Paraburkholderia bryophila: one gene and its partner. The protein of the gene in region 1 interacts with the protein of each later gene in a pairwise test. Links are inferred from orthologs where the notes say so. Each region holds a gene or a part of one and is shown on either strand. Other genes may lie near its edges.

Region 1 (3,248 bases):
GCTGACCGACGTCCATGCCGAGCACGAGATCGAGCAGGTCGCGTCGGTGGTCGACGTGCTGCAAACGCCCGCTTTCCTGTGCCGTCAAACTGACTTCATTCATGCTTGCGCGCGTTCGGGCAAACCGGTCAACATCAAGAAAGGCCAGTTTCTCGCACCGGGCGACATGAAGAACGTGATCGACAAGGCGCGCGATGCCGCGCGTGAAGCCGGTCTGTCGGAAGACCGCTTCATGGCGTGCGAACGCGGCGTGTCGTTTGGCTATAACAACCTCGTGTCGGACATGCGCTCGCTGGCGATCATGCGCGAAACCCACGCGCCGATCGTGTTCGACGCCACCCACTCGGTGCAGTTGCCGGGCGGGCAGGGCACGAGTTCGGGCGGTCAGCGCGAATTCGTGCCGGTGCTGGCGCGTGCCGCGGTGGCGGTCGGTGTGTCGGGGCTCTTCATGGAGACGCATCCGAATCCGGCCGAAGCCAAGTCGGACGGTCCGAATGCGGTGCCGTTGCATCGCATGGCCGATCTGCTCGAGACGCTGGTTACGCTCGATCAGGCCGTCAAGCGCGCGCCGTTCCTCGAAAGCAATTTCAACTGATTCAGGCATTCGCCGTGTGTCACGATCGGCTTGCATAATGAGCCCGGTCGCCGGCATGCGGGGAGTGCACGCAATGGTCGTCGAACGTATCGGCGCGCAGGCAGTTGGCCGGGGAGACCGGTTTTCTGCATCGCGACAGGCGCCTGGTACAGTGTCACAGTAAAGAATTCAACGTCATTTCTTGAGGAAACCATGAGTGCTATCGTAGATATCATCGGTCGAGAGATTCTCGATTCGCGAGGCAACCCCACCGTCGAATGCGACGTGCTGCTCGAGTCGGGCACGATGGGCCGCGCGGCGGTGCCGTCGGGCGCGTCGACCGGTTCGCGTGAAGCGATCGAACTGCGCGACGGCGAAGCCGGCCGTTACGGCGGCAAGGGCGTGCTGAAGGCTGTCGAGCACATCAACACCGAAATCTCCGAAGCGATCATGGGCCTCGACGCTTCCGAGCAGGCCTTCCTCGACAAGACCCTGCTGGAACTCGACGGCACCGACAATAAGTCGCGCCTCGGCGCGAACGCGATGCTGGCTGTTTCCATGGCCGTCGCGAAGGCTGCCGCTGAAGAAGCCGGCCTGCCGCTGTACCGCTACTTCGGCGGCTCGGGCGCCATGCAATTGCCGGTGCCGATGATGAACATCGTCAACGGCGGCGCGCACGCGAACAACAGCCTGGACATCCAGGAATTCATGATCGTGCCGGTCAGCCAGCCGACCTTCCGCGAAGCACTGCGCTGCGGCGCCGAAGTGTTCCACGCGCTGAAGAAGATCCTGTCGGATCGCGGCATGAGCACGGCGGTGGGCGACGAAGGCGGCTTCGCGCCGAACTTCGGCAGCAACGACGAATGCCTGTCGACCATCCTGCAAGCTATCGAAAAAGCGGGTTACCGCGCTGGTGAAGACGTGCTGCTCGCGCTCGACTGCGCAGCGAGCGAGTTCTACCACGACGGCAAGTACCAACTGGCCGGCGAAGGCCTGCAACTGTCGTCGACGGAATTCGCGGACTACCTGGCGAACCTCGCCGACAAGTTCCCGATCGTGTCGATCGAAGACGGCATGCACGAAAGCGACTGGGCAGGCTGGAAGACGCTGACCGACAAGCTCGGCAAGAAGATCCAGCTGGTCGGCGACGATCTGTTCGTGACCAACACGCGCATCCTGAAGGAAGGCATCGAGAAGGGCATCGCCAACTCGATCCTGATCAAGATCAACCAGATCGGTACGCTGACGGAAACCTTCGCGGCCATCGAAATGGCCAAGCGCGCCGGCTACACGGCCGTGATCTCGCACCGTTCGGGTGAAACCGAAGATTCGACGATCGCTGACATCGCGGTCGGCCTGAATGCCGGTCAGATCAAGACGGGTTCGCTGTCGCGTTCGGACCGCATCTCGAAGTACAACCAGTTGCTGCGTATCGAAGAAGACCTCGGCGATATCGCAAGCTACCCGGGCAAGTCGGCGTTCTACAATCTGCGCTAAGGTGTGTTCTGGCCAAACTTATGGTCACGCCACCCGTGCTAACCGATGAGCCGGTTATCCTTCGTTTCTGATTCACCTCGCCGCCCTGCGTATAGCGCAGGGCGGCGCGTATTTATTGTGCTTACTTCATGCGGCTTGTCACTGCTGTCCTGATCGTTCTGCTGGCGCTGATCCAGTACCCGCTCTGGTGGGGACACGGCGGCTGGTTGCGTGTGCACGAGTTGCAGCAGCAACTGGCGCAGCAACTGCAGAAGAACGCCGATTCGAAAGTGCGCAACGAGCGCATTCAGGGCGAAGTACAGGATTTGCAGAGCGGCACGGCCGCGGTGGAAGAGCGGGCGCGCTACGAAATGGGCATGGTGAAAGACGGCGAAGTGTTCGTGCAGTTCGTGTCGCCGAATGCGCCGCTGCCGACCGCGAACACGCCGTCGGTGACGACGTCGACGCGCGGTGAGGTTTCGGCGGCGCCGCTGCATATGGTGCCGAATCCGGAGTCGCGCGCGAAGCCGGATCGCAAGCACGGTGCGAAGAGCGCGGCGAAAGAGAAGAAGCCCGCGCATTGAGTCGGGTCGTGCAACGCGCGATCAATGCCTGCTGAGTGCGATTCTCTGAGCATGAAAAAAAGCCGCTTTAAAAGCGGCTTCAGACTGCTGACCAACCCCACGTTTTTCGGAGCGTGGGGTTTTGTTTTTCAGGCAAAGCAAATCTGGCAGTGAAGCACGACGTGGCGGTTGAAACGGGCCAGAAGTGCAGCGATGAGCCACTGCAGGCGATTGCCGGGCCGCTGGCGCACGCATAAACACGCCCGCAGGCGTGCCACCAGCAGCGCGATCTTCTTGATGTTCTGCGCCGCAGCGCCGAGCAGGCACTGCTCGGCCACCTTGCGCAGCCCGCGCATCCTCGCGTAGCGATGCCCATGCAGCTGCTTGGCATCCGCGAAGCTGCGCTCCACCGTTTCCTTGCGCCGTTTGTAGATCGCCTTGCCCCAGTCGGTCAGGCGACGCGCATCGACGCGCTCCTTCGCGCGCTCCCATACGTGCCGGATGACCACCTTCACATGGTTTGCGCTCGTCGTGCATTGGCCGCGCGCCTCACAGGTGCCGCAGCGCGACGGATCGGACCTGAACTCCTGATAGCCCGCGCGGTTTGTCGTGCTGTAGCGCAGTACCTGCCCGCG
Region 2 (3,245 bases), 1.3 Mb from region 1 along the record:
CAGGTACAGCGATAGCGGCGTTTCGAGGTCGGCGAGCGCTTCGGCGATCAGCGGAATGCGATTGAAACCCTCGTTGGCGAGGGACTGGAATTCGAGTTCGGTCATGTTCCGATCCTGTACGGTGATCCGGCGGCAGCATGCGTCGGACAAAGCGGGGCGTTGCGCGGCCGGTCAGGGCGTTCGTTCGACAGTTTCGACACGATGATGATACCGACCGGCGCGAGTTTCCCATCGACGCGTGCAAGCAGTGTCAGCGCAGGACGGTACCTTGTGGGTACACGCAGGCCGATTCAACCGATGCAGCGAAACAAGACGATGGAAAAAACGCGTGAGCGCAGCGAAGCAAAAAACGGTTGCCGAAGACGAACTTCAGCGTACCTCAGGCGAGGTTAGCGCGACCAGCGACGCCAGGGCCAGGCTCCCCGGTCGATGCTAATCAGACTCCGTTTTTTGTTCAGAAACATGAGAATGGTGGACTTTTCAAGTCGTTGAATGGTGCGCTGCGATCGCCTTGGCGGCGTCGAGCAGCGAGGCAACTATACCATCGGATTTTATTTCTTGTATAGCGCGACCATGGTTGTAGCCATAGGGCACGGTCAGCGTCGCCATGCCCGCCGCACGGCCGGCCAGCGCGTCGTTTTCCGAATCGCCGATCGCCACCGTGGCTTGCGGCTCGACGCCTAACTGCGCCGCGGCGGTCAGCATGGGCAGCGGGTCCGGCTTCTTTTTCGCGAGGCTGTCGCCGCCGAGCACGACGCTGAAATATTGGGCAAGCCCGTATTGCTGCAACAGCTCGACCGCGAACCGGTGCGGCTTGTTGGTCACGCAGGCGAGCTTGATGCCGGCCTCGCGCATGGCGCTCAGACCGGCTTCCACGTCGGGATAGAGCCGCGTGTGCATGCCGTTGATCTTGGCGTACTCTTCCTGATAGATCGCGAGCGCTTCGTCGAAACGGTCTTGCGCATGCTCCGCTTCGAAACGCGGCGCCAGCACGCTGCGGATCAGATGCTCCGAACCTTTGCCGACATAGCCGACCACTTCTTCACGCGAGGTTTCGATCGCGTCGAGTTGCGCGAGCATGCCGTTCAGGCCGGCGGTGAAATCGTCGGCGGTATCGATCATCGTGCCGTCGAGGTCGATGATCGCGGCTTGCAGGCGCGGACCAGTGAATGCCGGCGAGGGAAGCAGGGCGTGAAGCGGGGCAGTCATAGGGTGTGCAGTTTTTAGTGCTGGATGTTGGCGAGCGCCGCGCGCATCTTGTCGATCACGACCTTGTGATCGGGCTGGCCGAAGATCGCCGAGCCGGCCACGAAAGTGTCCGCGCCGGCCGCCGCGATTTCGGCGATGTTGTCGACCTTCACGCCGCCGTCCACTTCCAGATGAATCTCGCGGCCGGTGCGCTCCTTGTACGCGTTGATACGCGCGCGCGCTTCGCGCAGCTTGTTGAGCGCTTCAGGAATAAACGACTGACCGCCGAACCCCGGATTCACCGACATGATCAACACGAGGTCGACTTTGTCCATCACGTGATCGAGGTAGTTCAGCGACGTGGCCGGGTTGAACACCAGACCAGCCTTGCAGCCGTGGTCGTGAATCAGCGACAGCGTGCGGTCGATATGGTCCGAGCCTTCAGGATGAAAGCTGATCAGATTCGCGCCGGCCTTGGCGAAATCCGGCACGATCCGGTCGACCGGGCGCACCATCAGATGCACGTCGATCGGCACGTTCACGTGCGGGCGGATCGCCTCGCACACGAGTGGCCCGATGGTCAGGTTCGGCACGTAATGGTTGTCCATCACGTCGAAGTGAATCCAGTCGGCGCCGGCGGCGACGACGTTGCGCACTTCCTCACCCAGACGGGCGAAGTCGGCGGACAGAATGCTGGGGGCAATGCGGAATTGCGTCATGGCGGGGAAGGATGCAAGCGGGAAAGCGTCATTTTACCGTTTTGTGCGCTCGGAAACCGGCTCGCGGACGGCGCGCGTCACTTTCGCGATGCGCGCCGTGAAGATGACAAAACGTCTGAATGGCCCTTGGCCAGAGGGATTTGTCCGGTTGCGGCCCTGCCGCGCATCAAGCAGAATGCCAATCCATAAGCACCGCGTCGCCAGTGTGCCCGCAAACCATTGGCATACGGGCTTTCCCGCGATTTTTCACAGCCCGTTTCACCAGATCGGAATCAGGATGAGCCAGTACGAATTCAGCGTCTCGGCGCAGGTGCAGTTTCTGCCCGAAGAGTCGGACCCGGAGCGCCGCCAGTATGCGTTCGCATACACGCTGACCATCCGCAACACGGGCCAGGTGCCGGCTCAATTGATTGCTCGGCATTGGGTGATTACCGACAGCGACAATAACGAGCAGGAAGTGAAGGGGCTGGGCGTGGTCGGCCACCAGCCGCTGCTCAAACCGGGCGAGCACTTCGAATATACGAGTTGGGCCGTGATCGGCACGCCGGTCGGCACAATGCGTGGCGAATATTTTTGTGTGGCGGAAGACGGCGAGCGCTTCGAAGCGCCGGTGCCGGAATTCATCCTGCGGATGCCGCGTACTTTGCATTGAACCGAGGCCGCTGACGGCGGTCTCTTAAACACTCCAACGCGCTTGGGCTTTTGCTCCGGGTGTTACGCAGAAGGCCTACTGCGGTTTCTGTTTTTTATGCTGTTCGGTCGAGTGGGCGCGCGTTATTTTCTTCTTGCCGGACGACGTCCACACCACGATAAAAACCAGCAGGAAAAGCGCGAGGAGCGACTCCAGCGCGAAGATGAGCATTGGGTATTCGTCGAACAGATCAGACATGGCGGTTTCCATCAAGAACGAACATTGTATGCGGTTTGTCCGCACGGCCGGAGCATGGCTCGGCGCGCTTTCGGTTGCGGTGATGCTGGCGTCCTGCGGAGGTGGCGGCGCGGTCCGGCCTTCGTTGTCGCCACCCACGGGCGCTGCGATCATACCCGGACAGATTGCCTCGACGCGGCTCACGGCGGTTGCGTGGCAACAGGTGCCGGGTTGGCAGGACGATTCGCTGATCGGCGCGACCGCCGCGCTGCGGCAAAACTGCGTGAGACTCGCGCGTCAGCCGAACTGGGCGCGCGCATGTGCCGCGGCCTCACAAATCGACGATCTCGACGTCACCAGCGCACGGGCTTTTTTCGAGGCCTATTTCACGCCGTTCCAGCTAGCGAATAACGACGGCACGCTCGACGGTCTCGTCACCGGTTACTACGAGCCTTTGCTGCGCGGTTCGC

Evidence for each region.
Region 2: the proteins of eno (region 1) and rpe interact in binary tests that used the Escherichia coli proteins (3 or more experiments, as listed by UniProt). The link is inferred for Paraburkholderia bryophila from one-to-one orthologs.

The regions. Positions count from the first base shown.
Region 1 is NZ_JACCAS010000001.1:4,565,223-4,568,470, forward strand. Bases 1-2,929 are described here. They hold eno (phosphopyruvate hydratase), read left to right. Parts: upstream 1-787; coding sequence 788-2,071; downstream 2,072-2,929. Other genes in these bases: kdsA (3-deoxy-8-phosphooctulonate synthase), read left to right, coding at 1-595; ftsB (cell division protein FtsB), read left to right, coding at 2,200-2,634; GGD40_RS20485 (IS1182 family transposase), read right to left, coding at 2,763-2,929. In the rest of the region: more of GGD40_RS20485, read right to left, coding at 2,930-3,248. UniProt on the Escherichia coli protein: Catalyzes the reversible conversion of 2-phosphoglycerate (2-PG) into phosphoenolpyruvate (PEP). It is essential for the degradation of carbohydrates via glycolysis.
Region 2 is NZ_JACCAS010000001.1:3,292,837-3,296,081, forward strand. Bases 66-2,991 are described here. They hold rpe (ribulose-phosphate 3-epimerase), read right to left. Parts: upstream 1,908-2,991; coding sequence 1,224-1,907; downstream 66-1,223. Other genes in these bases: trpE (anthranilate synthase component I), read right to left, coding at 66-105; GGD40_RS14770 (phosphoglycolate phosphatase), read right to left, coding at 481-1,209; apaG (Co2+/Mg2+ efflux protein ApaG), read left to right, coding at 2,185-2,559; GGD40_RS14785 (hypothetical protein), read right to left, coding at 2,635-2,796; mltA (murein transglycosylase A), read left to right, coding at 2,825-2,991. Outside these bases: more of trpE, read right to left, coding at 1-65; more of mltA, read left to right, coding at 2,992-3,245. UniProt on the Escherichia coli protein: Catalyzes the reversible epimerization of D-ribulose 5-phosphate to D-xylulose 5-phosphate.